Regions from separate parts of the Sporosarcina siberiensis genome, predicted to be linked through region 2. Evidence: a T-box and tRNA genes for the amino acid it is inferred to sense, from the RefSeq annotation. Region 2 holds a T-box; the other holds one or more tRNA genes.
What was found. The T-box of region 2 lies ahead of serS (serine--tRNA ligase). A T-box ahead of a tRNA ligase gene usually reads a tRNA of that ligase, here a tRNA-Ser.

Region 1 (14,139 bases), on a different contig from region 2:
CACACCCGTTCCCATCTCGAACACGGTAGTTAAGCTCTTCAGCGCCGATGGTAGTTGGGGGTTCCCCCCTGCAAGAGTAGGACGTTGCCAGGCTTGTAAAATTCATTACATAACTAAAAAAAATTATAACTAACTTTACAACCCAGGAGGATTAGCTCAGCTGGGAGAGCACCTGCCTTACAAGCAGGGGGTCGGCGGTTCGAGCCCGTCATCCTCCACCATTTCTATGTTAAATATTATTCCGCGCCGGAGTAGCTCAACTGGTAGAGCAACTGACTTGTAATCAGTAGGTTGAGGGTTCAAGTCCTTTCTCCGGCACCAGTATCGAGCCATTAGCTCAGTTGGTAGAGCATCTGACTTTTAATCAGAGGGTCGCAGGTTCGAATCCTGCATGGCTCACCATTTTTAAACTTTTTAAAATATATTAAAACATACATGCGGGTATGGCGGAACTGGCAGACGCGCTAGACTTAGGATCTAGTGCCTTAGGGCGTGGGGGTTCGACTCCCTTTACCCGCACTTTTAAGCGGAAGTAGTTCAGTGGTAGAATACGACCTTGCCAAGGTCGGGGTCGCGGGTTCGAATCCCGTCTTCCGCTCCAATTTATCACCCTTGCCGGGGTGGCGGAACTGGCAGACGCACAGGACTTAAAATCCTGCGGTGGGTAACCACCGTACCGGTTCGATTCCGGTTCTCGGCACCAATATTTTTCCGTATATTTTACTTATGCGCCCGTAGCTCAATTGGATAGAGCGTCTGACTACGGATCAGAAGGTTGTGGATTCGACTTCTGCCGGGCGCGCCATTTTTAAAGTGTTTTCATAGCTTTAAATACTATAACAACAATTAACAATTTGTTTTGACTCGGGAAGTAGCTCAGCTTGGTAGAGCACTTGGTTTGGGACCAAGGGGTCGCAGGTTCGAATCCTGTCTTCCCGACCATTTTATGGGGCCTTAGCTCAGCTGGGAGAGCGCCTGCCTTGCACGCAGGAGGTCAGCGGTTCGATCCCGCTAGGCTCCACCATTTATCAACTCATATAAAGATCCTGGCGGTGTAGCTCAGCTGGCTAGAGCGTACGGTTCATACCCGTGAGGTCGGGGGTTCGATCCCCTCTGCCGCCATTTTGAAGGACCTTTAGCTCAGTTGGTTAGAGCAGACGGCTCATAACCGTCCGGTCGCAGGTTCGAGTCCTGCAAGGTCCACCAACTATATTTTTTCCGGAGGAATACCCAAGCCTGGCTGAAGGGATCGGTCTTGAAAACCGACAGGGGTGTCAAAACCCGCGGGGGTTCGAATCCCTCTTCCTCCTCCATTTTTATTAAATAACTAAATGTTTTACGGTTCAAATTGTACTTATAGTGTTGTCGCGGGGTGGAGAAGTGGTATCTCGTCGGGCTCATAACCCGAAGGTCACAGGTTCAAATCCTGTCCCCGCAACCAAATGGTCCCGTGGTGTAGCGGTTAACATGCCTGCCTGTCACGCAGGAGATCGCGGGTTCGATTCCCGTCGGGACCGCCATTATTTAATTGTTTTACATAGTTTTGGCTCAGTAGCTCAGTCGGTAGAGCAAAGGACTGAAAATCCTTGTGTCGGCGGTTCGATTCCGTCCTGAGCCATTTGTTTTGCGGGTGTAGTTTAATGGCAAAACTCCAGCCTTCCAAGCTGATAATGAGGGTTCGATTCCCTTCACCCGCTCCAATAGGGCCTATAGCTCAGCTGGTTAGAGCGCACGCCTGATAAGCGTGAGGTCGGTGGTTCGAGTCCACTTAGGCCCACTATTCCGCAGTAGCTCAGTGGTAGAGCAATCGACTGTTAATCGATCGGTCGTAGGTTCGAGTCCTACCTGCGGAGCCAATTTATGGGGAAGTACTCAAGCGGCTCAAGAGGTGCCCCTGCTAAGGGCATAGATCGCGTAAGCGGTGCGAGGGTTCGAATCCCTCCTTCTCCGCCATAATTTAAGGCCCGTTGGTCAAGCGGTTAAGACACCGCCCTTTCACGGCGGTATCACGGGTTCGAATCCCGTACGGGTCATAAATAAAACTGCTTTAAAAGTCGAGACTGACTTTTAAAGCAGTTTTTTCTTTTCAGCACATTTTTATTTTTTATTAACAAACATCTTATCGTTTCAGATAACTATCCTTTTGATGATAAGGAATATCTCCAAGTGGTGATTCAATTCCTAACTTATCAAGTGTTTCTTTATATTCTTCTGATTCGGGTGACTCTACAACATGTACACCTTGTCCAGAAATATCAGTAACGGTAAAGGATTCATAGTCCTCTGTGATGCCTTTAGATACTTTATTCTCGTATAAGGTTTCATAATCGTCATGGTCTCCTGTAAAGTCCGAAGGGGTCTCCGATGTGCCGTCTTGTGCTGCTTCTTTAAAACTATCTTGATAATCACGTATATCTTCATCTTGTCCTTTTGCAAATGAATTGTTGAATGCGGGTTTTAGAATTTCTTCTTCGACCGGCCTGTCTTTTAAAGCATCTGGAACAACGGCATGCTCCATGCAAACTGTTGTATAGGGTATAGCTTCTAAACGCTCAAAAGGAATATTTATACCACATTCATCACACTTCCCATAGGAGCCTTCCTGCAATCGCTTTAAGGCATTCTCAACTTTCTCAAGCTCTGCGTTAGCGTGTACATTGATAGCCATGTTTTTTTCTCTGTCATATAGCACAGTTCCGAGATCACCGGGATGGTTGGCATACATGGATAATTCTCCAGAATCTTCTTGTGCACTGTCCTTAATATTGGATTCGTTTTTTGTAGTCATTAATTGCGCCTTTATTTCGGTTAGTTCTTTTTTTAGAGAAGATTTTTGACTTCCATTTAGCATATTCAATCACATCCTTATATTAGGTTCAATTTTCAGTATGCCCACGCTTGATGAACTTCATAATTAAAACTGCCTAAACCACAAAATTGAACTTGTGGATTAGGCAGTTTTTTTATTTACGATTATATAAACAGCAGTGTTGTTCATTTTTTAAGAAAGTTATGAGAAAAGATGTCCAATTAGAATTCCCATTCCGAGTAACAAACCAAATACAGTATTTGTAACAGCGGTCTCTTTCATAGCTGGCATCACTTGAAGAGGATGAAGGTTTTTCCTGAAAATAGTAATAGCTTTCATTGGTTTTCTTATACTGAGTAATACGATAAGTGCCCATGGTGTAAGTTGTCCTAATACTACCAATGTGATGATCCAAACATAGGAAATTATAAAGAAAATCGACAAAATTGAAATCGCTGTTTGTCGTCCTAAAAGAATTGCAAGTGTTTTTCTTCCAATTTCTTTGTCACCCTCAAGATCGCGTATATTATTAGCCATCATAATAGCAGCGACAAGAAACATACTTGGAATTGATAGCAAAATTGCTGAAGTTGTTACAGTACCGGTTTGAATATAAAAAGCGATGAGAATTAGAAAAACTCCCATAACGATACCAGATACAAGTTCACCAAAAGGTGTGTATGCTATTGGATAAGGCCCGCCTGTGTATAAATATCCTATTAACATTGAGACTAATCCGACCACGGCAATCCACCAAGAGGTCTCCATACATATGTAAATACCGATTAGAATAGAAACGCCATATAATACTAAGGCAATATTTAATACGGTTTTTGGTTTGACGCCATTACGAACAATTGCTCCACCAATACCAATGGAATTTTCGGTATCCAATCCTAATTTAAAATCATAGTATTCATTAAACATATTTGTCGCCATTTGTATAAAAATACTTGCAATTAACATTGCGAAAAAGAGTGGAAAATGAATGTTGGTATACGTTAAGGCAATCATTGTTCCAAGAAAAACGGGTGCAAAGGCTGCTGTTAGTGTATGTGGCCTTGTTAGTTGCCACCAAATACGCCAGCCAGTATCAGCTTGTATTTTATGTTGCAAAATGATTCTCTCCTTATTATTTATTATGCCCTATCTATTGTACTCTAATTTCAGCAAAGTAAATACGTCATTAGCTTATTGTGTGCTGAAACGACTAAAATTCTGTATGATAGAATAAGGATATAAGCTCTTAGTATGAGTCGTTTAATGTACGGAGGGAAAAAGATGAAACAGAAGATTACTGCTTCAAGTACAAAGGCTGTAGAAAAAGATTATTTGCGTTTCTTCACGGAAACAATCGAAATTGGACGAATTTCTCCATTACTGTTTTTTCAAGCAGGGGAAGCCAATTATAGTAATGAACGTTTTTATTGGCAAAATGCTGACAACACATTGACTCTTGCGGGCATTGGACATGCGACAGTGTTGTCAAATGAAAATGCTGACAATCGATTTGAAGACATTTCAGTTAGATGGAAAAATCTTTGTATGTCATTAGTTAAAGAAGAAAAAGATATTGAGCCTATTCTCTTCGGAGGATTCTCATTTGATACAAATCATACTGAAAACTCAGAATGGGGTAATTTCCCTACAGCTTTTTTCTTTGTGCCTTCTTTTCAGCTGACAATTAAAAATGGAATGACTTCCATTTCGATCAATCTTGTTACGAAGAATGAGAATGCAATCGATGAATTTGACGAGCTACGGAATGAACGAGATCGTCTAATTCACTTTGCACAAGTAAATGAATTTAAATCTCCTGAAAAACCTTTTGTCGTATCACTTGAGGAACGCGGGAAAGATAAATACATGAAATCGATCACAGATGTAACAAACCTTATTAAAAAAGGAAAAGCTGAAAAAGTTGTCATTGCTCGTTCAATAAAACTGAACTTTGATAGTAATGTTCAATCTGACTCTGCTTTGCATCATATATCGAATGAACAACAGGAAAGTTATGTTTTCGGGCTTCAAAGAGAAGGACAATTATTTTTTGGCGCAACACCTGAACGGTTAATAGAGGTTTCAAATGGACAAGCCTATTCAGCTTGTGTTGCGGGTTCTATAGGACGAGGAACAACAGCTGACGAAGATAAAGCCCTTGGTGAAGAATTACTTGATGATCATAAAAATCGTGGCGAACATCATTATGTTGTAAATATGATTTCTAATGTTTTTGAGAACAATTGTACAAACATCTCTATGCCGTTGAAACCAAAGTTAATGAAACTTCGTGATATTCAACATTTGTTTACACCAATCGAAGGACAATTGAAAAAGGATACAGATATTTTCAGTCTTGTTCAGGCACTTCATCCAACACCTGCACTAGGTGGTGTTCCACACGAAATCTCTAGAGAAATAATTCGTGACGAGGAAAAAATGGATCGAGGCTACTATGCCGGTCCAATTGGTTGGACGGATACAAAAGGAAACGGAGAGTTTGCGGTCGCTATTCGATCAGCTTTACTTGATGGTGATAGTGCGTATCTTTACGCTGGGGGTGGAATCGTTGCAGATTCAACCGCCGAAAAAGAATATGAAGAAACTTGGGTGAAATTTAGACCAGTTTTACGTGCACTTGGAGGAAAACTAAATGGATAACTCACAAATGTTAACAAACTATGTTCGTAAAATGACAAGCGCACTCATGAATGCAGGTGTAAAGGCGGTTGTAATTAGTCCAGGGTCTCGTTCAACTCCACTTGCCTATGCATTTGCATCAACAGAAGGTCTTGAAATGTACCTACAGATTGACGAAAGGTCTGCAGGTTATTTTGCCCTTGGATTAGCAAAAGCATCGGGTGACCCTGTCGTTTTACTTTGTACTTCAGGCACTGCGGCATCGAATTATTTTCCGGCGATTACAGAAGCACGTAATGCACGAATTCCTCTTTTTGTGATTACCGCAGATCGCCCACATGAATTAAGAGGTGTAGGTGCACCACAAGCAATCGATCAGATTCAAATGTACGGAAATCAAGTGAAATATAGTGTTGATTTCCCAATTCCAGAAAACAATCGTGATGTTGATGATTATATTGATCGTCAAATAAATCGGATTTTATCAATAGCTACAACGGCTCCGAAAGGACCTGTTCATATAAATGTACCTTTCCGAGAACCGTTTAATATTGATTTTGATATGAAGGCCGCTCCTTCGACATTCGTAAAGCGATTTAAAGTTACTGAGACACTGAATGAAACCGTAGTTAAGGAATTAACAACTCTGGTTAATGGAACGGATAAGGGAATTATTATTGTTGGAGAAATGCCTATCAATTTTGATAAAAATTTATTTTGGGAATTTGCTGAAGCTCTTAACTGGCCTGTACTTTGTGATCCCTTGTCAAATCTAAGAACTGGACTATCAAAGAGCTCAAAATCTCTGTGCATAGATCATTATGATGCCATTTTAAAAAGTGAGTCTTTTGTAAAACAAGCAATTCCAGATATGGTAATTAGGTTCGGAGCACAACCGGTCTCCAAACCACTTTCACAATTCTTAAAGAAAATAAAACCTCAGACTGTTGTAGCTATAGATGAGTCTCCTGAATTTAGAGACCCAATAGGTGTTGTTACGCACCATATTCATTCTGCTGCAGAAGCAGTGCTTAGTATTAAGATAACTAAAACTGAAACAGCCTACTCAAAAATGTGGATAGAGACAAATGAAATTGTAAGTTTAATCACAGCAAAATACAGTGATACTGTCGAAGATGAAGGTGCGTTTGCTCAATTACTTTTCGACCATTTGCCTAGTGGAGTAGATTTAGTAAGTGGAAGCAGTATGCCCATCAGGGATATAGACACTTTCTTTGGAAAAACAGTGAAGGATGTAACGATTTTTTCAAACCGTGGGACAAACGGAATCGATGGTGTTGTATCGACAGCACTTGGGATTCAGGCAGCCCGACATAGGCCTACTTGGTTGTTAATCGGGGATTTATCATTTTTACATGATGTGAATGGTCTGATTGCAACACGTTTTATTGAAACGGATTTAACAATTGTTATAATGAATAATGATGGTGGAGGGATCTTCTCATATCTTCCGCAAGCAAATTCGAGCACTCACTTTGAAAACCTCTTTGGTACGCCAACAGGATTGACGTTCGGACATATAGCAGCGATGTACGACGCTCAGTATGATGCTGTAAGGACGATAGAGGAATTTAAGTCTGTAATACCAAAACTGAAAACCAAGCCGCTAAGAATCATCGAGGTGTTCACAGATCGTAGTGAAAATGTAAAAGGACATCGGAAATTATGGTCTGAAATCATAGAGAGAATTGATTTAAATGGTTGAAAGATTGATAAATGTTCGTGAAACCGATATTTATGTAAAAATAAATGGAGATACTTCGTTGCCGGTACTTGTTTTTTTACATGGTTTTACAGGTAGTGTGGAAACATGGAGTGAAGTAGTTCAGATATTTGAAAGTAAATTTAAGATTATCCGAATTGATTTAACAGGTCATGGAAAGTCATCAATTCCTAAAAATGAGCAAAGATACACGATGGAAGAACAAGTAGAAGATTTAGAGGCTGTTTTTAATGAATTGGGTCTTACTGAATTTGTTCTAATAGGATATTCGATGGGTGGCCGAATCGCACTAGCTTACACTGTGAAGTATTCGGAAAGAGTCTTATCATTAATACTCGAAAGTGCTTCTCCTGGTTTGAGGACGAAGCAGGAGCGTTCAGAACGTAGACTAGCAGATAAAGCACTGGCTGAAAGATTAACTTCAGATGGATTGTTAAAGTTCGTTGACTTTTGGGAGAATATACCGCTTTTTAAATCTCAAAAACTTCTCTCTACAAAAAAACAAAAAGCAATTAGAGAAGAAAGACTTAGGCAAAGTACTATTGGACTTTCGAATAGTTTGATTGGAATAGGCACTGGAAGCCAACCATCTTACTGGGAAAGTCTCCAAACAGTCCAAATACCTGTATTCCTAATTACTGGAGAAATCGACAAAAAGTTTGTTCTTATTGCCCGGGAAATGGAAAAAACGTTTCCAATTGTTAAACATACGACAATTAAGTCTGCAGGACATGCAATACATGTGGAAAAACCGACTTTGTTTGCTACAATGATAGAGGAACATATTACAGAGTTAAAAAAATAGGAGGCTTATTATTATGACTCGTCAATGGGAAACACTGCGTACATATGAAGATATTAAATATGAGCAATTTAAAGGAATCGGCAAGATTACAATTAATCGACCTGAAGTTCGGAATGCTTTCCGTCCCAAAACGGTTGTAGAGTTAATCGATGCATTTACACGTGCACGAGACGATTCAAGTATTGGAGTTATTGTTTTAACTGGCGAAGGAGAAAAGGCATTTTGTTCAGGTGGCGACCAAAGAGTACGAGGCCATGGTGGTTATGTTGGAGAAGATGAAATACCACGTCTAAATGTTCTTGATTTACAACGTTTGATTCGTGTTATTCCTAAACCTGTTGTCGCGATGGTAGCAGGATATGCGATTGGTGGAGGACATGTACTGCACGTTGTATGTGATCTAACGATTGCTGCGGACAATGCGATATTTGGCCAAACAGGACCTAAAGTTGGTTCATTCGATGCAGGTTATGGTTCAGGTTATTTAGCACGTATTATCGGCCATAAAAAAGCGCGTGAAATTTGGTTCTTATGTCGTCAATATAACGCACAGGAAGCACTTGACATGGGTCTTGTGAATACTGTTGTTCCTTATGACCAACTCGAGGATGAAACGGTTCAGTGGTGTGAAGAGATGCTTGGAATGAGTCCTACAGCACTTCGCTTTGTAAAGGCGGCTATGAATGCGGATACGGATGGACTAGCTGGACTTCAGCAAATGGCTGGAGATGCTACCCTTCTTTATTACACGACTGATGAAGCAAAAGAAGGCCGGGATGCATTTAAGGAAAAACGTAAACCAGACTTTGGTCAATTCCCACGTTTTCCTTAAGATAGGTTTCGTAGTATAAGTTCAAATGCTATACGAGATATGTAATTACTATAAAAAGACGAAAAAGCTGCCTGTTATTGGGCAGCTTTTTCTGAAGTGAAAGGTGAATTATATGATACCTAACTGGCTTTTGCAAAGAGCTTATTTAAGCCCGAATAAACAAGCATTATCGTTTGGAAAAGAGACATGGACATTTTCCGAAGTTAATAGTAAAGCACAGAATTATGCTCGAAAGATTAACGCTTACGGTTTAAATGAAGGGGACCGAATTGCTCTGCTTGGCAAATCTAATGCAGATATGGTTTTTATGATACATGCTTGCATTCATCTAGGTCTTGAAATTGTGATGTTGAACAGCAGATTGACGAGAACAGAACTCGAATGGCAAATCAAAGATTCAGAAGCAACTGCTGTACTTGTATCTGATGACTTAAAATTAGTAATTCCAGAATCAAAAATCAGAGCTATCTTATTTTCTGAAATTGAACAAATGAGGGAAATACAATTTGATATTGAGGATATCTGGGATACGGATCGAACAATTACAATCATGTATACTTCCGGAACAAGTGGGTTACCTAAAGGAGTACGCCAAACCTCAGGAAATCATACTTCTAGTGCCATTTCTTCTGTTTTAAATTTAGGTCTCGATGATGAGGATACTTGGCTCTGTACAATGCCACTGTTTCATATTAGTGGCTTCTCAATTCTTGTACGCTCTGTAATTTATGGAATGAAAGTCCAACTTTATGAAAAATTCGAAGCTTCAGAAGTAGCAAAGGAACTAATGAATGGTTCCATAACACATATATCTGTTGTATCTGCAACGTTAGATAAGATTCTTCGCGAATTCGAGGATAATAATGCTATAGCCCACTCTTCTTTTAAAGCAATGCTTGCAGGCGGAGGTCCTGTTCCGGTAGGTTACTTGGAAAGAGCAGAAAAATGCCGAATTCCTATACTTCAGACGTACGGAATGACTGAAACCAGTTCACAAACAGCAACCCTATCGGCATCTGACTCAATGAGGAAAGTCGGTTCTGCTGGCAAACCATTATTTTTCAACCAAATTAAGATAAAGGATACTTCAACTCCACTACAGAGTGGTGAAGTGTATATTCGAGGTCCACATGTTACACCTGGATACATTGGACATTTTGCGTCCGAAAATCCGTTAGTTAATGGATGGCTGCCAACAGGAGATATCGGATATCTAGATGAGGACGGATATTTATACATAGTAGATCGTCGATCAGATTTAATTATCTCTGGAGGAGAAAATATATATCCAGCTGAAATTGAAAATGTACTCTTAGGACATTCGAAAGTCATTGAAGCAGGAGTCTGTGGAATCGATGATGAGAAGTGGGGAAGTATTCCAGTGGCATTCGTTGTAATTAATGAAAATGTAATGGACTTGGAATTGCAACATTATTGCGAAGAGAGACTAGCTCGTTATAAAGTTCCGAAACATTTCTATTATGTAAATGAACTTCCCCGTAATGCTTCAAATAAATTACTACGTCGTAAATTAAAAGATATGTTGGATTTATCATAGAACGAAGAAAAACCCACTTAGCCTAAAGTTGACAGTGAGTGGGTTAGTATCATTCAATTATAACTTAATTTAGAACTTGTTCTAATGTTTCAATATTCTTATACATTAAAGAAAAATAATCTTCATTATTTTCCACGTCTTCAACTGTTAATACTCCAAGATTATGTAACATCAAAGAATCAGCACCAATTTCTTTTCGAATTACATCCGTAAGCTTTGAGGATACATTTTGTTCAAAAAGAACGTATTCTACATTATTTTTTTCACCATATTCAACAAGTGCCGCCAATTGTTTTTGAGACGGCTCGCTTTGTGAATTCAAACCGGCAATTGCAACTTGTTCCAAGCCATAAGTGTCAGCAATATATCCAAATGCCGCATGGGATACGAAGAATGTTTTAGTTTTTGCATTAAAAGCCATATCTATAAATGCTCGATCAAGATCTAAAAGGTCATTGCGTACTTCTTCGAAATTCTTTTCGATTTCAGCAGCATGTTCTGGAATTAATTCAATAAGGGATTCTTTAATTGAGAAGGCAAGAGCATCACTCAGAATAGGAGACATCCATACATGCGGATCCAAAGCTCCGTTGTCGTGAGAGTGATGTTCTTCAGAATCTTCATTGTCGTCATGATCGTGATTTTCGCTAAGCATATCTTCTGTTATTGCTGCTGAAGTAGCAACCATTTTCACATGCTCATTCTTAAGTGTATTTTCAGCGTTTTCTACAAAACCTTCCAAGCCTAGCCCGATATAAAAAAATAAGTCAGCATCAGCAAGTGCAATCATTTCTTTCTGTGTAGGATCAAAAGTATGTTCATCCGCACCAGTTGGATAGACTGATTTTACATCAACATGATCTCCACCAATTCTTTTAGCGAAATATTGTAGTGGGAATACAGTTGTGTAAATGTTTAGCTTTTTATCTCCAATTTCCTCGGACTTTGGATTATTAGTAGTACAAGCAGTTAATATAAAAATAAGTGTTAAGGATAGTACTAAAAAGAAGCTCTTTTTCATTTGATAAATTCCTCTCCGTTTTCAAACAGTAATCATTACGATTTGGTCACTAACTTTTTTTATCATACAAGAACAGAGCTCATTTTGCAACTAAAGAAAATGGTTCAACTCGATAGTTGAACCATTTTCTATAACTGCGATTTAGTTTTTTGTTTTCTTTTCTGGAACAGGATCAAAACCGCCCTCATGAAATGGATGGCATTTTGAAATGCGACGAACGGCTAACCATGAGCCTTTCAATGCACCGTGTGTTTCAAGAGCTTCAATTCCATAATGAGAACAAGTCGGATAAAATCGACAAGATGGCGGTGTTAACGGCGAAATTGTTTTTTGATAAATCCTAATCATCATCATAAGTATTTTTTTCATTTTAATTGCTCCCTAATTTTGCTTATATGTTTAATGTACTGGTTCTTGTGGTAAACATACAGTAAGAAGATTAATAAATATTTTTAAGGGAGATGTTTTTTTTATGTCTACATCACTAATTAAAGAAATGAACGTGCAAGTATCCACATGGTCAGTAATGTATACGAAACTTCATAATTACCATTGGTATGTGAAAGGGCATCAGTTTTTCACACTACATGCTAAGTTTGAAGAACTTTACAACGAGGCTACAACTCATATGGATGAAATCGCAGAACGAGTGTTAACACTCGGTGGAAATCCAGTTGCGACTTTAGCTGAACATCTAGAACAATCTGTAATAAAAGAAGCGACAGGTAATGAAAAATCAGATAAAATGGTTGAAACAATTGTCAACGATTTTGATGAAATTATGTCCTCTTTGAAAAAAGGTATGGACGAAGCTGCAAAAAATGGAGACGATATGACAGAAGACTTGTTAAATGCGATTTATCAGAGCGTTGAAAAACATCAATGGATGCTAAATGCATTTCTTGGCGAAGATAATAAGTAATTTTCTTAGAGTTTTATGAAACTTTAACTTTCACTGAAAATGTAGCGATTTGAGACGATATAAGTTATGTGAAAGGTGGTTTTTCATATGGATATAAATTCAATTATGGCGAGTCAGTTAAGAAGTCTTCAATCTACTGTTCAAATGAGTGTATTGAGCAAATCTCTTTCAATGGGTTCTTCTGCTGCTCTCGAGATGTTGAATAGTTTACCTGATCAACCAACTGTAGCACATCCCCATAAAGGGAATTCAGTTGACGTACAGGTATAAGTCTATAACGGCATGCATCTTCCCTAAATGGTGATGCATGTTTTTTTTGAATTACGACATACTAATTCAAAAAAAGGTGGTTACCAATATGGAAAAGTATAAAGCGTATGTTTCCGTTGCAAATCAAAGAGTGTATTTTCAACCTGATGTTTCGGCATGGGAATATGAAGTGAGTTTAGAACGAGAGTATATCCCCATTTTTCAAAATCTTTTTGAACAAACCAATGAGATGGAAAATATGAACTTTTTTAGATCTCATTTTCGATTCATACCTGCCTTTTATGAAGGTTTCAATGATGATATAGAAATACGAACAAAAAAGATTTATGCTTTAATCCATGAATTTACGGATGAAGAAACACAAAAATTTATCGAGGAACTCCCTTATTTTCGTTGAAATGAATTTTCACCTCCGATACACTAAACGGAGGAAGGGGTATTTGATTTGATTTCTTTTAAAGACTTGAATGGATTTAAAGTGGATTTAACATTTGAAAAGGACTTTTTTGAAATAGAAATAAATCATGTGTTGGTTGTTTTAAAACATGAAGGAAAGTGGCTCCTCGCCAAACATAAAGTGCGAGGAGTTGAATTTCCTGGTGGTAAAGTTGAAAAGGATGAAACTTTGGTCGAAGCTGCAATGAGAGAGACATTAGAAGAAACAGGTGTCCTTATAAACGACTTAGAGCATGTTGCAGAATATGTTGTTCATGGAGATGTTCCTTTTTGTAAAGCTGTATTCACTGGATCTGTTGTTAAAATACATTCGAATTATTCACTACTTGAAACAGATGGCGTAGTTTGGATGAATGATTTTGAACTTGATTCTTGTGAGTATTTAAGTTTTCATATGAAAGATGAAGGGATATCGGCTATAAGAAAGCGGGTGGGAGAACTTGAATTGTGATGCAAGGATGGAAAATAAACGTAACTATCCATCTCCAAATCCCAATGTTCGTTTATTTGAGATTACGTATTGGTCGGATGGTTTCAAAGTAAAGGGATTATTAGCTGAGCCAATTGCAGATGGACAATATGAAGGAATAATTTATTTGAGAGGCGGAATTCAGCATGTTGGGATGGTACGTCCCTCGAGAATTGCGCAGTTCGCTTCGCAAGGCTTTGTCGTATTTGCTCCTTATTATCGAGGAAATCGAGGAGGAGAAGGAAAAGATGAGTTTGGTGGAGACGATCGTTTAGATGCAATAAATGCTGTTGATGTTTTGAAACAGAATCCAAAATGCATCTCATCCAAGATTCATTTATTTGCCTTTTCTCGTGGTGGCATTATGGCCCTTTGGACAGCAATTCTAAGGGAAGATATTACATCAGTTGTTACTTGGTCAGGTGTTTCTGATATAATATTTACATACAAAGAGCGAAAAGATATGAGGAAGATGATGAAAAGGGTAATCGGCGGCACTCCTAATACGAATCCTGACGAATATCGCAGACGAAATGCTTTAGCTCGAATCAGTGAACTGAATGCACCTGTACTAATTATACATGGGATGCAAGATGAACATGTTTCTATTGAA
Region 2 (14,270 bases):
TCAGGATTGTCAAAAATACGATCATATACGATTGGAGCCGCACCATCTGCTTGTACACCTAGAAGTTCTGGAAGAGCCGTACCTTTTTTATCTGCATACTCTTTAAAACCTTTCCAAGCTGCAGAAATATTGCCCGCATTACCGACAGGAAGTGCGAATATATCTGGTACTTTACCGAGCTGGTCAATTGTTTCAAACGCAATCGTTTTTTGTCCTTCAAGACGATATGGATTCACCGAGTTTACAAGTGCGATGTCTCCTTCTCCTGCTTCACGAACCATTCGTAGTGCTTCGTCAAAATTCCCTTCAATTTCAAGAATTTCTGCACCATACATTTTAGCCTGCGCCAATTTCCCGAGGGCAATTCGCCCTTCCGGAATAACTACGATTGTACGCATACCTGCACGTGCTCCGTATGCAGCTGCGGATGCAGATGTATTTCCTGTTGAAGCGCAAATGAGAACCTTTTTACCTTCTTCTTTTGCTTTCGCTACCGCCATAACCATTCCACGATCTTTAAATGAACCCGTAGGATTGGCTCCTTCAACTTTTACGTAAAGTTCAATTCCCCATTCCTTTGATAGATTTTCCAAATAAATGAGAGGAGTGTTTCCCTCATGTAATGTAAGCATAGGTGTCTTGTCTGTTACTGGTAGCATATCTTTATAGTTTTCTAATAATCCATTCCATCTCATTGTCATTATTCCCCTTCCACCCGATAATGGCTTAACACACTAATTACATCGGGGGTATTATTAAGTTCTTGTAATACATCTAGATGTTGTTGTCGAGACATGCGATGAGTAATAAACACCAGCTCAGCATTTTCCACTTGATCATTAGATGGATGCTGAACAACAGATGCCAAACTCACTGCATGTTTGCTGTAAATTGCCGCTAAGTTGGACAAAACGCCAATCTTATCTTTCACTAAAATACGGTGGAAATAACTCGCAAATCGATCACAGTCTTCTTTTAATTTTCGTTCGTGTTGAGATGCATGAAGTCTTTTTCCGTTCACTCCTAATAGCAAATTACGACATGCCGCAATAACATCTGCTGTAATAGAAGTTGCAGTAGGTAAAGAACCAGCACCAGGTCCATAAAACATTGTCTCTCCAACCGCATCACCATAAATATACACTGCGTTATATTCATTGTTTACAGTTGCCAGGGGATGTGAGTCCGGGAACAGAACAGGCTCAACAGAAACCGCAATGCCGCCTTCATCCATTTCGGCAGAACCGACCATTTTCACTGTATAGCCTAAACCTGCAGCAAGTTCCAAGTCTCCGTCTTTAATGTCCTTCATCCCTCGAACAAATACATCATCAAGCTTTACTTCCATTGAAAACGCAAGTGATGCTAAAATAACCATTTTCCGAGCAGCATCAATGCCGTCCACGTCAGATGAAGGATCTGCTTCCGCAAAACCAAGTTCTGTTGCTTCTGCTAAGGCATCTTCATAAGACATCTTTTCATATTTCATTTTTGTTAAAATAAAGTTTGTTGTCCCATTAATAATTCCCGTTAGGGCAGTAATACGATCGGATGCAAGTCCATCCTCCATAGTACGAATAAGAGGGATACCGCCACCAACACTCGCTTCATAAAATAAATCACATTTATTCTCATCTGCAAGTCTCAGTAGATCATGCCCACTTTCAGCCATGACGTCTTTGTTTGCTGTTACAACACCCTTCCCAGCATTAAGAGATAGCTCGATTGCTTCTTTCCCTTCTGTAATACCACCCATTACCTCGACTATTAAATCAATTGTTGGATCGTTTAGTATTTCATCCAAACTCGTCGTGAATACCTCAGGATCTAATATGGTATCTCTTTTTTTAGATTTATCTTTTATTAACACTTTTTTGATAGACACAGGAACTCCAAGTTTATGTTGTAAATCAATTCTATGATCATTCAAAATTTTTGCTACTCCACTACCAACAACACCAAAACCTAATAATCCAATATTAATTTCATTTTTCAATTGACGATTCTCCTCACTGTATGTACACTATAAAAATACAATTGCTCTATCCATAAACACATTATAGGGATATTCATTAACAATAACAACCCTCTACTTCAGATGAAACAAAGAATACTAATTTAAAAGATAGGAATTGATAAAAATGAAAGTATCAAAATTCGGAGGAACATCCGTTGCCTCTGCCGAACAAATTAGAAAAGTTGCTGCAATAGTTTCATCTGACCCTTCAAGAAAAATTATTGTCGTTTCAGCACCAGGTAAACGATTTTCTGAAGATGAAAAAGTAACAGACCTGCTTATTCGTCTAGCCGACGCAACTCTTAACAACGAAGATTACGAGGCAGAACTAAAAGAAGTGGTTAGTCGATACGAGCAAATTGCCACTGAACTCGGACTTTCCGATGAAATTACACAATCCATCGAAAATGATTTACGCGGTCGTTTGGCAGCCGGCTATAGCGATCAGAGTCTGTTCATAGACTCCATAAAAGCGTCTGGTGAAGATAATAATGCAAAACTAATTGCTGCCTATTTTACGCATATCGGTATGCCTGCGCAATACATGTGTCCCAAAAAAGCGGGTCTCCTTGTCAATGATCGCCCCGAACGCGTCCGCGCGCTAACAGAAGGATACAATAAATTAGCACAATTACGTGAAGTACCTGGTATCATTGTCTTTCCTGGATTTTTCGGATTCACAAAAGACGGAACACTTCGAACATTTAACCGAGGCGGATCAGATATTACGGGTTCAATCGTTGCTGCAGCAGTAGATGCTGAGTTATATGAAAACTTTACAGATGTTGACTCTGTTTTTGCAGCAAACCCGAACATCGTCGATAATCCAATGGCAATCAAAGAGTTAACGTACCGAGAAATGCGTGAGCTGGCATATGCAGGATTCTCTGTATTCCACGACGAGGCACTTATGCCTGCATTTCTAAAGTCGATTCCAGTTTGTATTAAAAATACAAACAATCCTAGTGCGCCTGGAACATTTATCGTAAAAGACCGAGACCATTCAAATCGACCTGTGATTGGAATAGCTTCAGATAGTGGATTCTCTACGCTCTTCGTAGACAAGTATTTAATGAACCAAGAAATTGGATTCGGGCGTAAGCTTTTGCAAATATTAGAAGACGAAGAGATTCCTTTTGAACATACACCTTCAGGTATTGATAATATATCCGTCATTATCCGAAGTAAATTTTTAAATGAAGAAAACAGCGAACGCATCGTTCGTCGTGTAAAAGAAGAATTAGAAGCAGATGAAGTCCGTCTCCGGACGACTGATTATTCAATGGTTGTTCTTGTTGGCGAAGGGATGAGGTTCACAACAGGTCTTGCTGCACGTGCCGCCACTGCGATAGCCGAATCAGGCGCCAACATCCAAATGATTAACCAAGGTTCTTCGGAAGTAAGTCTGGTTTTTGGTATTGATAAAAAAGATGAAAAGATCGCATTAAAATCCCTTTATAAAGAGTTCTTTTCACTCATAATGATTTGAAAGTAGGACATCATCCACCAAATGGGATGATGTCCTTTTTTAATACTTCTAACAGTAGCGAAGAATTGCTTTTGTGAACTAATTATTCAGCACATCGCCAATCTTTTCCAGGATGGATTCAACATCATTCGGATTATTGACAAGATCGTATTCCGTAATATTCAATCTCAGTACAGGACATGCATCAAAGGAGTCAATCCATTCTTCGTATCGACCGTATACCTCTTCCCAATAAGTAATTGGTGTTTGTTGTTCCATAGAGCGTCCGCGCTCATGAATTCTTGAAATAATACCATCTAACGGTCCATCTAAATAAATGAGTACGCTGGGACTCGGAAAATAAGGAGTTAAAACCATCGCTTCGAATAAATGAATGTATGTATTGTAATCTACTAGATCCATTGTGCCTTCTTCCATATGCATTCGTGCAAAGATACCCGTATCCTCATAAATGGATCGGTCTTGTATAAATCCCCCACCATCTTCAAAAATTCTCTTTTGTTCTTTAAACCGTTCTGCCAGAAAGTATATTTGCAAATGGAAACTCCATTTCTTAAAGTCGTCATAGAACTTCTCCAAATAAGGATTCTCTTCTACATTTTCAAAAGATGTTTTGAAATCCAATGCTTCCGCAAGTGTCTTTGTCATCGTTGACTTGCCAACACCAACAGTGCCTGCAATTGTGATTACAGCGTCTTCTGGTATTCCATATTTTTCTCGCAAGTTCATTTCAAGGTCGCTCCCTTTTTTATCGTCGCATTGACTTCTCGCAATATAAATTGCATATCTATGTCGTTTTGAACAAAGTCATAATCGTCTCCGTTAAAACGGAGAACCGGAATTTCGGGATGCTCCTTTTCGAACTGTTCCATAAAAACATGATAATCATCTGAAAGTTGTTGGATATATGTAGGATCCATATTCTTTTCAAATTCTCGACCGCGAAGTGCAATACGGTTCATAAGTGTTTCTTGACTTGCGTGTAAATAGACAACAATATTAGGTACCGGCATATCCTTTATTAATATCTTATAAATTGCTTCATACTTTTCATATTCGGTTGAACTAAGTGTTCGCTTCGCAAAAATCAGGTTTTTGAATATATGGTAATCTGCGACAACAGGTTTTCCTTGAACACTGTTTTCTTTTTTTAAATCACTGAGTTGTTTGTAGCGATTACATAAAAAAAACATCTCTGTTTGGAAACTCCATTCTTCAATATCCTTGTAAAACTTATTTAAAAATGGATTTTCATCAACAATCTCTTTCAGTTGATGGAAGTTCTGTGATTCCGCAATTGCTTGGGAAAGCGACGTTTTACCAACGCCAATAGGGCCTTCAATTGTTATAAACGGAATTTTCATCAGAAATCCCCTTTCATTTCATAATTATATCGTGCACTTTATATTATCATACAGAGTAAAAATAATGTCTCACGAAGTCGAATATTCGTTTTTTTCCACGTGGAACAATTAGAATGATAACGAAGGATGTAAAATGAGAGCACATCTATAACTGTATCCGCGTTTACACCCCGATTTTATTTACGAAGAATAAAGTACATTCTTCTTTAAAGGAGCGATTCGTATGAACTTGTTTGAAAAAGATGAACACTATATGCAAATGGCACTTGATGAAGCACAGAAGGCCGCAGACTTGGGTGAAGTACCGATTGGCGCGATTATCGTCTACAAAGACGAAGTAATTGCACGTGCACATAACTTACGTGAAACAACCCAAAATGCTGTTACCCACGCCGAGCTATCCGCAATACAAATTGCATGCCAAGCACTTGGCAGCTGGCGTCTTGAAGAAACAACACTCTATGTCACACTTGAGCCATGTCCGATGTGTGCAGGTGCTATCTTGCAATCACGTATTCCCCGCGTTGTTTACGGCGCACGTGATTTAAAAGCGGGTTGCGTCGATTCTCTCTACAGATTACTGAATGACCCTCGGTTTAACCATGAGTGTGATGTAATAGAAGGCGTGCTTGCGGAAGAATGCGGTGGAATACTTACAACATTTTTCAAAGAAATTCGTGAACGAATCAAGCAGCGAAAAAAAGAGGCTGTACCCAAAGTCGATTGACTTAGGTACATGCCTCTTTTTATTTACTAATCCGCTCTTTCCCACCCATATAAGGTCTAAGAACTTCCGGAATGACAACAGAACCGTCTTGATCCTGATAATTTTCCAAAATCGCTGCAACAGTACGCCCAATTGCTAGGCCACTTCCGTTCAGTGTATGAACGTACTCTAGTTTTCCTCCTGCTTCACGGCGGAAACGTATATGTGCCCGACGCGCTTGGAAATCTTCAAAGTTTGAACAAGAAGAAATTTCTCGATACTGGTTTTGCGTTGGAATCCAAACTTCAATATCGTATTTCTTTGCCGCTGTAAATCCTAAATCAGCAGTACACATTTTCAGAACACGGTATGGAAGATTTAGTAACTGTAAAACCTTCTCCGCATGTCCTGTTAACTTTTCAAGCTCATCGTATGAATCTTCTGGTTTCACAAAACGAACAAGCTCCACTTTGTTAAACTGATGTTGACGTATTAACCCGCGAGTATCACGACCGGCAGAACCCGCTTCAGAGCGAAAGTTCGTGCTGTAAGCAGTGAACGCAGTTGGGAGCTGCTTACCATCCAAGATTTCATCACGATAAAAGTTTGTAACAGGTACTTCAGATGTCGGGATTAGGAAATAGTCTTCTTCTTCAATTAAAAATGCATCTTCTTCAAATTTTGGAAGCTGCCCTGTTCCCGTTAAGCTTGTACGATTCACCATATAAGGAGGTAGTATTTCTTCGTAACCATGCTCCTCAATATGCAAGTCCAGCATAAAGTTAATTAAAGCACGCTCGAGACGAGCACCAAGTCCACGGTAAAATACAAAACGGCTACCAGTTACTTTTGCTGCACGTTCAAAATCTAGGATATTAAGATTTGTTCCAATATCCCAATGCGCTTGTGCTTCAAAGCCAAATTCGCGGATAGTACCCCATGTTCGAATTTCAACATTGTCGTCTTCACTATCTCCAACAGGTACACTTTCATGTGGAATATTTGGGATTCGCATCATAATGTACGTAAGCTTTTCTTCAACTTCATTAAGCTCTAAATCTAAACGCTTAATGTCTTCCCCAACTTCACGCATACGTGCAATTACATCATCTGCGTTTTCTTTATTTCGCTTCATTTCTGCAACTCTCTGAGATACTTCATTTCTTTCTGCTTTCAATACTTCCACTTGTGCAATCAATTCTCTACGTTTGTCATCGTATTTACCGAAGTTATCAAGAACCGATAAATCTTCTCCACGTTTTGAAAGCTTTTCTTTTACTTCATCGAAATTGGCGCGAACTTTTCTAATATCAAGCATCTGCAATTCCCCCTTATATTTTTAAACGATAATAGATAGTAAACGACAAAAATAGCCCTCAACCCTAATAAAAGGGACGAGAGCTACCCGCGTTGCCACCCTGATTGACCGGATTACGAACATAAAGATATCCAGATCCTCTTTAATTGAAATAACGGTTCAATATGCCGGCTTAGGTCTACTAACTGTTCAACCTAGCTACTCAAGGATGGATTCGCAAGTGTTTTTATCGGCTCGCACTACCCGCCGACTCTCTTCAAAAAAACAGGTTTGCTACTACTTCCTATCATCGTCTCAACTTTGAAATTACAATCATTTTACTACAAAACTGACTTTTTGGCAAATTATCACTCATATCTTACATACCCTAGGAATTCTTTTTCAATTTGTTCCCCAAGTTGAAAAACTGCGTCTTCATTACCATTCTTACACATCAATTGTATTCCTATCGGCATTCCTGAATTGTCCTTCCCGACAGGAACCGTTAAAGATGGGAGTCCCCAAACATTAGCATATGATATATAAGGTAAATACTGTCGAAACGTCTTTCTTATGGAGAATATTTCTTTAAAAACACCCCCATGTTTCGGAGCTGTTGAGTGATATACGGGTGAAATAAGAATTTTATCATGTAAATACTTACTTACATCTTTATCACCACTCGCTATAATTTCTGTAATTTCATTAATACGCTGGTCACTTGGTTTAAATAATGACGCACCAATCAATGCCCATGATAAATAATGATGCAGATCTGATTTACCTCTTACTTTTTCATTTATAAAAGATCGAATGGGCCGAATGGGTTTGTCTCCGTATGCCAACTCCTTTTGTTTTTTCGCACTATCAATTGACATGATTTCTTGCCAAAGTTGGGTAGTTTCCTTAAATAACGGAGGAATACTCCTATCCGTTTCAAAATGGTCCTTAACATACGAAAAAACTGAATCTACAAGTGCTTCAGTTTCTGCAGATAGTGGATAATCCATTTTCGGTAATACACTTACTGAGTAATTAGACAGGTTTTGATCCGGTGCAGGTGTGTTGGCTATAATGTTGTAAATGTATTTTGCATCTTCTACTGTTTTTGTTATAGGACCGATGCCGAGCATTCTTTTTTCCAACTCATTATTTTCTACAGGAAAACTCCCAGTAGATGAAACTTGTCCTCTTCCTGATTTAAAACCGACCACACCATTAAAATGGCTTGGAAACCGGATCGATCCACCAATATCTGAACCTACTCCAGCCGTGGCACCTCCTACTGCAATTAAGACCCCTTCACCCCCACTTGAACCACCAGCTGTGCAAGTTACATCCCAAGGATTGTTTGTACGCCCATATATCTTATTGTCTGTTTCCTGGCAAAAGCAGAGTGCCGGTGTATTTGTTTTTCCAAGAATGATTGCCCCTTCATCTTTCAACTTTTGAACAACGTCCGAATCCGTAGTTTGTATAAGTCCTTTTCGATTTAACAGGCCACCTGTAGTCTGCATTCCTATAACATCAAAAGACTCTTTCATACTCATCGGAACACCGAATAATTTACCTTTCCCTTTGTTTTCCTTGAGCAATTGGTCCGCTTCCGAGGCTTCATTTAACGCCGCCTCAAATCGATTTTCTACTAAGAAATTCAAAACCGGATTTATTTTATTAATTTGTTCAATATAAATTTCTGTTGCCCTATATGACGTAATCTGTTTGTGTGCAATCATTTTAGCTAATGTGTTTGCATCCATATCAAGGACTTTCTGCTCTTCTGTCAAGGTCGTACTCTCTGTCATCGTATTCATGTCACTCACCCCCCGTTTTCTGAATATTTAATCCCCTCTCACTATTATTATGTATGGATGCTCTTTATGCAAGACAGCCCAAAAATAAAAGTCGTACGTTCTACACAATGAAGTGTTGAACGTACGACTTGATTAGCTATTTAATATGTTTTATTACCAACCGCGTTCTTGCATACGCTCCCCAGCAGGCAGAGTTGATATTTCGATGCCCTTCATAGGAGTACCGATGTCTTTCGATAAATTGGCGAGAAGCACATAGTCTTGATAATTTGCAGTCGCTTGAACGATGGCGCGTGCAAATTTCTCTGGGTTTTCAGATTTAAATATACCAGATCCAACGAATACACCATCCGCGCCAAGTTCCATCATGAGTGCAGCATCTGCTGGAGTTGCAACGCCACCTGCTGCATAATTCGTTACCGGTAGACGACCCTTCTTTTTTATAGCCAGAAGGATTTCATAAGGTGCACCTAAATTACGGGCTTCCGTCATAATTTCATCTTCATTCATATGAATAATTCTATTCACCTGAGCATTCACCATGCGGAGGTGACGTACCGCTTCTACAATATTCCCCGTCCCTGGTTCCCCTTTTGTCCGAAGCATTTTCGCACCTTCACCAAGCCTTCGCGCGGCTTCCCCGAGATTACGGGCACCGCAGACAAACGGTATTTTATAATCGCTTTTCAATAAATGATATTCTTCATCCGCAGGAGTCAGTACTTCGCTTTCATCTATATAGTCGACACCCATCGACTCCAGAATTCGCGCTTCAGAAATATGTCCAATTCGTACTTTTGCCATTACAGGAATCGAAACTGCATTTTGTACTTCAGTAATAATACGCGGATCTGCCATTCGTGCAACACCACCTGCAGCCCGTATATCCGATGGAACACGTTCGAGTGCCATTACTGCAACCGCACCTGCCGCTTCTGCAATTTTTGCCTGTTCTGCATTGATGACATCCATAATGACGCCGCCATATATCATATTCATATTTTTCTTCCCCCTTTTCTATTTCTTTAGTATACTAATATTTGACCCTTATGAAATAACCAGTTCCGATAAACATGTAGGGGTCAGAGGGAGGTATTCCAGTGGAAATGTTATTAATTGAACTTAAAAAAGATGGGGATACTCCATTATACGAACAAATATATGAGCAAATTCGGATTGACATTTCCGATGGTAAGTTACCGGTAGGAATGAAACTACCTTCTAAACGAAAACTGGGTGAGTTTCTTAATGTTAGTCAAACAACAATAGAGCTCGCTTACGGTCAATTAATTGCTGAAGGTTTCATTTCATCCGTTCCGCGCAAAGGTTTTTATGTGCAAGAAATTGAAGAACTTGCATACGTCCAGCACATTCAAATAACGGATAGGATAGATGTTCAAAAACAAAACACTTTCACATTAGACTTTTCTACAGGTCACATTGACACGAATTCATTCCCGTTCACACAATGGAGAAAATATGCGAAAGAAGTCATTGATGAGTCATCAAAAGAACTGTTGCTCCTTGGCGATTCGCACGGCGACATAGAACTTAGGCAAGAAATCTCACGTTATTTATATTATTCTCGTGGTGTGGACTGTTCCCCAGAACAGATTATTGTCGGCTCGGGAACAGAACAACTAATGCCTTTAGTCATTCGTATTTTAGGAACGAAAGCAACGTACGCCATCGAAAACCCTGGTTATCCGTTAACGCATCATGTGTTTTACCATAACAATCGAGAAGCAATTCCGATTCGAGTAGATGTTGAAGGAATAGACGTCCAGTCCCTCCAACAGTCTGAAGCAACTGTCGCTTATGTAACACCTTCTCACCAGTTCCCGACCGGGACTGTGCTCTCAGCAGCCCGTAGAACAGCATTGTTAAACTGGGCATCCTCTGATGACGAACACTTCATTATTGAAGATGATTACGATAGTGAATTTCGATATACTGGACGTCCCATTCCAGCATTGCAAGGTATGGATAAGGGGGATAGCGTAATTTATTTGAGTACTTTTTCAAAATCACTAATGCCTTCGCTCCGTATTGCTTATATGGTATTGCCTAACGTCTTACTCAGTCGTTATAAGAATGCTTTTATTCATTATTCCTCAACAGTTCCAAGACTTGATCAACATATTTTGGCACGCTTTATGGCAGATGGACATTTTTCGCGTCACTTGAATCGTATGCGTAAAATATACAAGCGAAAACTTCAAACCTTAACAGAAGCTCTTAAGCCCTATTCACCAAATGTTTCATTTTCGGGGGATGAAGCCGGTATGCATATCATTATTACAGTACATACCGACCAAAGTGAAGATTCGCTTATAGATGTTGCTCAAAAAGCGGGCATTCGACTCAACAGTTTAAATAGTTATAGTACAGGACTAGTAAGTAAGGAACCGAGCTTTTTGATAGGATTCGGCGGCCTTTCAGTCGATTCAATCGAAGAAGCTATCGATCGTCTGATGACAGTTTGGAATATAAAAAAGTGCAGCAAGACTATATAAAGTCCGCTGCACTTAACCTTATTTAAATATACCTTTAACAAAGTCTGTCGCGCTTGTCCAAATACCCGCAAAGAAATCACCAATTGCACGCATTGTTAATGAGAACCAACCTGCCTTTTCAACCTCAGAAGTAGTTACAACATCTACTGACAAATTATCTGAGTCAATAAAGCCGTAATCCGTCCCTTCTTTTTTCACAAGTTCCACATGACCAACAACTGCATCTTTCTCAAATGGTGCTTGAAGAGCATCTTTCTTCAATTTCGATTCATCAATCGTTAATTTAGGTTCATAGAGCTCTTTTTCACTTGTTTTCACCATCATGCGAATTGGGTCTTTCACAGCAATTCCTACAGAACTTTCTTTCCCTTTAATTACTGCTAGTTCCTTTTGGTCTTTAAACTCATATCCTGCCGGGACAAATTCCTCAACAGAGAATTGGTTGAAACCATAATCGAATAGAGCGCGAGTTGCATCAAAACGTGCTTTATAAGATCCGACGCCCTGTGCATCTACAGCCTTCATCACAACCGCGATAACTCTTTTATCGCCACGTTTTGCAGTCCCAGTGAAACAATGTCCTGCAAAATCTGTTGTCCCCGTTTTTAAACCATCAATGCCTTCATATTCATAAACAAAACCAGGCAACATAAAGTTCCAATTATCCATTTTAATCGCGTCTGATGTTCCTTCGCGGAAAATCTTTGTATTTATACTTGTTGTGTCAAGTACTTCAGGAAAGTCTTTCAGTAAATGGTACGCAAGCTTCGCGACCGACTTTGCCGGCATGACATTTTCATCGTCAACACCTGTCCCAGCTGGATGCATACCTTGAAGATAGCTATTATTTAAACCTGTCGAGTTTACCAATTTATAATCTGTCAATCCAAGTTCTTTCGCTTTTGAATTCATAAGCTTTAAAAACTCAGTTTCTGTGCCCGCAATCGTTTCAGCAATAGCAATTGTTGAAGCATTCGCGGAATATATTGCCACAGATTCATACAGTTCACGAATAGTATATGTACCGTCTCTTCTTAAAGGAACGTTACTTAAACGACGATCTTGTGAAACAGCATATGTGTAATCATTAACCTTGTATTCCTGATCCCAGCTAATTTTACCTTCTTGAATTGCTTCAAAAAGAATATACTCTGTCAACATCTTCGTCATACTTGCTATACCGAGTGGTGTATCGGCATTTTCTTCATATAATATTTTCCCACTATCCGCATCGATTAAAATAGCACCGTCAACATGGATGCCTAATCTTTCTTCAGCATGCGTTGAATGTGTACCAATCGTCACTAAGAGCAAAAGCGGTATTGCAATCATTGCTACATATTTTCTAAATTTATGCTTCACCATACTACCTCCGATATTACTATTTCATTCAAATCATTTTACCATATTTAATCTACTCCGTGGTACTCAAAGAAAAAAAGCGCCTTTCCGCTCATATCTAGACGCAGAAAAGGCACTGAAGTTCCTTAATAAAAAAGAATGTTTTCTATTCTTTAAAAGTCTTTATAGTATCCACTTTTTTATAAATTCAATTATGATATTGAGTAGTTTGGTGCCTCTTTTGTAATTTGTACTTGATGTGGATGACTTTCACGCAGTCCAGCACCAGTCATACGTACAAATTGTGCTTTTTCACGTAATTCCTCAAGATCTCCCGTTCCACAATACCCCATACCCGCTCGAATACCACCAATTAGTTGGTGAATTGTATCTGAAAGGGAACCTTTATATGGAAGTCGTCCTTCAATTCCTTCAGGTACAAGCTTTTTCTCATCATCTTGGAAATAACGATCTTTAGAACCACGCTCCATTGCAGCAATAGAGCCCATTCCACGATAAACTTTGAAACGGCGTCCTTGGAAAATCTCAGTTTCTCCAGGACTCTCTGTTGTCCCTGCAAGAAGACTTCCCAACATAACAACATGTCCACCCGAAGCTAATGCTTTAACGATATCTCCAGAGTACTTTATTCCACCATCGGCGATAATTGTTTTACCGTGTTTTCTAGCTTCAGTTGCACATTCATAAATTGCAGTTATTTGCGGTACACCAACACCCGCAACAACCCGTGTTGTACAAATTGAACCTGGACCAATACCTACTTTAACAACGTCTGCACCTGCTTCATAAAGTGCACGTGCTCCTTCTGCCGTTGCAATATTACCAGCAATGATATCAAGTTTCGGATAAGCCATTCTAATTTGAGCAACTGTATCAAGAACACCCTTTGAATGACCATGGGCAGTATCGATAACAATAACATCGACTTCTGCTTTCACAAGCTTCTCAACACGTACCATTGTATCTGAAGTTACACCAATTGCTGCACCGACTAGTAGACGGCCGTGATTGTCTTTTGCAGCATTCGGAAATTCAATTACTTTTTCAATATCTTTTATTGTGATTAAACCTTTCAAAATTCCGTTGTCATCAACAATAGGTAACTTTTCTATTTTATACTGTTGCAATATTTTCTCTGCATCTGCAAGCATTGTTCCAACTGGTGCTGTAACAAGATTTTCCTTTGTCATTACATCATCAATTAATAGCGAGTAATCTTGGATAAAACGCATATCACGATTCGTGATAATACCTACAAGCTTTAGTTCTTCTGAGTTATTGACAATTGGAACACCTGAAATACGATACCGTCCCATCAAATGTTCAGCATCAAAGACCTGATGTTCAGGCGTTAGATAAAATGGATTTGTAATTACCCCATTTTCAGAACGTTTAACTGTCACAACTTGTTCGGCTTGTTCTTCTATACTCATATTTTTATGAATAATTCCAAGTCCACCTTGACGAGCCATAGCAATCGCCATTTTAGATTCCGTTACTGTATCCATACCTGCACTAATGATCGGTATGCTCAACTTGATATTATCCGTCAAACTAACCTTAAGAGACACGTCCTTTGGTAATACATCCGAAGGTCCGGGTATTAGTAATACATCATCGAACGTTAGGCCTTCACGCGCAAACTTTGTTTCCCACATTATATATATACCTCCTAGGTTCATTTGAATATTATTAAAATGGTATC

Region 1: it encodes a tRNA-Ser, which carries the amino acid that the T-box ahead of serS (serine--tRNA ligase) is inferred to sense. The anticodon was not compared.

The regions. Positions count from the first base shown of each region.
Region 1 is NZ_JBHUGI010000027.1:138,640-152,778, reverse strand. Features, by position in the region: rRNA gene rrf (5S ribosomal RNA) at 1-93, shown strand, start outside; tRNA gene ACFSFY_RS10890 (tRNA-Val) at 146-221, shown strand; tRNA gene ACFSFY_RS10885 (tRNA-Thr) at 246-321, shown strand; tRNA gene ACFSFY_RS10880 (tRNA-Lys) at 327-402, shown strand; tRNA gene ACFSFY_RS10875 (tRNA-Leu) at 438-519, shown strand; tRNA gene ACFSFY_RS10870 (tRNA-Gly) at 527-601, shown strand; tRNA gene ACFSFY_RS10865 (tRNA-Leu) at 615-703, shown strand; tRNA gene ACFSFY_RS10860 (tRNA-Arg) at 729-805, shown strand; tRNA gene ACFSFY_RS10855 (tRNA-Pro) at 866-942, shown strand; tRNA gene ACFSFY_RS10850 (tRNA-Ala) at 949-1,024, shown strand; tRNA gene ACFSFY_RS10845 (tRNA-Met) at 1,049-1,122, shown strand; tRNA gene ACFSFY_RS10840 (tRNA-Ile) at 1,130-1,206, shown strand; tRNA gene ACFSFY_RS10835 (tRNA-Ser) at 1,221-1,313, shown strand; tRNA gene ACFSFY_RS10830 (tRNA-Met) at 1,367-1,441, shown strand; tRNA gene ACFSFY_RS10825 (tRNA-Asp) at 1,445-1,520, shown strand; tRNA gene ACFSFY_RS10820 (tRNA-Phe) at 1,546-1,618, shown strand; tRNA gene ACFSFY_RS10815 (tRNA-Gly) at 1,627-1,700, shown strand; tRNA gene ACFSFY_RS10810 (tRNA-Ile) at 1,704-1,777, shown strand; tRNA gene ACFSFY_RS10805 (tRNA-Asn) at 1,782-1,856, shown strand; tRNA gene ACFSFY_RS10800 (tRNA-Ser) at 1,863-1,953, shown strand; tRNA gene ACFSFY_RS10795 (tRNA-Glu) at 1,962-2,033, shown strand; gene ACFSFY_RS10790 (TraR/DksA C4-type zinc finger protein) at 2,120-2,851, opposite strand; gene ACFSFY_RS10785 (1,4-dihydroxy-2-naphthoate polyprenyltransferase) at 3,011-3,925, opposite strand; gene ACFSFY_RS10780 (isochorismate synthase) at 4,091-5,470, shown strand; gene menD (2-succinyl-5-enolpyruvyl-6-hydroxy-3-cyclohexene-1-carboxylic-acid synthase) at 5,463-7,175, shown strand; gene menH (2-succinyl-6-hydroxy-2,4-cyclohexadiene-1-carboxylate synthase) at 7,168-7,998, shown strand; gene menB (1,4-dihydroxy-2-naphthoyl-CoA synthase) at 8,012-8,830, shown strand; gene ACFSFY_RS10760 (o-succinylbenzoate--CoA ligase) at 8,943-10,388, shown strand; gene ACFSFY_RS10755 (metal ABC transporter solute-binding protein, Zn/Mn family) at 10,453-11,409, opposite strand; gene yidD (membrane protein insertion efficiency factor YidD) at 11,551-11,778, opposite strand; gene ACFSFY_RS10745 (Dps family protein) at 11,882-12,331, shown strand; gene ACFSFY_RS10740 (putative motility protein) at 12,419-12,601, shown strand; gene ACFSFY_RS10735 (transposase) at 12,690-12,998, shown strand; gene ACFSFY_RS10730 (NUDIX domain-containing protein) at 13,047-13,508, shown strand; gene ACFSFY_RS10725 (alpha/beta hydrolase family protein) at 13,498-14,139, shown strand, end outside.
Region 2 is NZ_JBHUGI010000016.1:787-15,056, reverse strand. Features, by position in the region: gene thrC (threonine synthase) at 1-695, opposite strand, end outside; gene ACFSFY_RS07295 (homoserine dehydrogenase) at 701-1,996, opposite strand; gene ACFSFY_RS07290 (aspartate kinase) at 2,142-3,506, shown strand; gene ACFSFY_RS07285 (deoxynucleoside kinase) at 3,585-4,235, opposite strand; gene ACFSFY_RS07280 (deoxynucleoside kinase) at 4,232-4,870, opposite strand; gene tadA (tRNA adenosine(34) deaminase TadA) at 5,094-5,597, shown strand; gene serS (serine--tRNA ligase) at 5,617-6,894, opposite strand; T-box leader at 6,964-7,193, opposite strand; gene ACFSFY_RS07265 (amidase) at 7,242-8,687, opposite strand; gene pdxS (pyridoxal 5'-phosphate synthase lyase subunit PdxS) at 8,841-9,686, opposite strand; gene pdxR (MocR-like pyridoxine biosynthesis transcription factor PdxR) at 9,788-11,203, shown strand; gene ACFSFY_RS07250 (serine hydrolase) at 11,222-12,565, opposite strand; gene guaB (IMP dehydrogenase) at 12,757-14,223, opposite strand.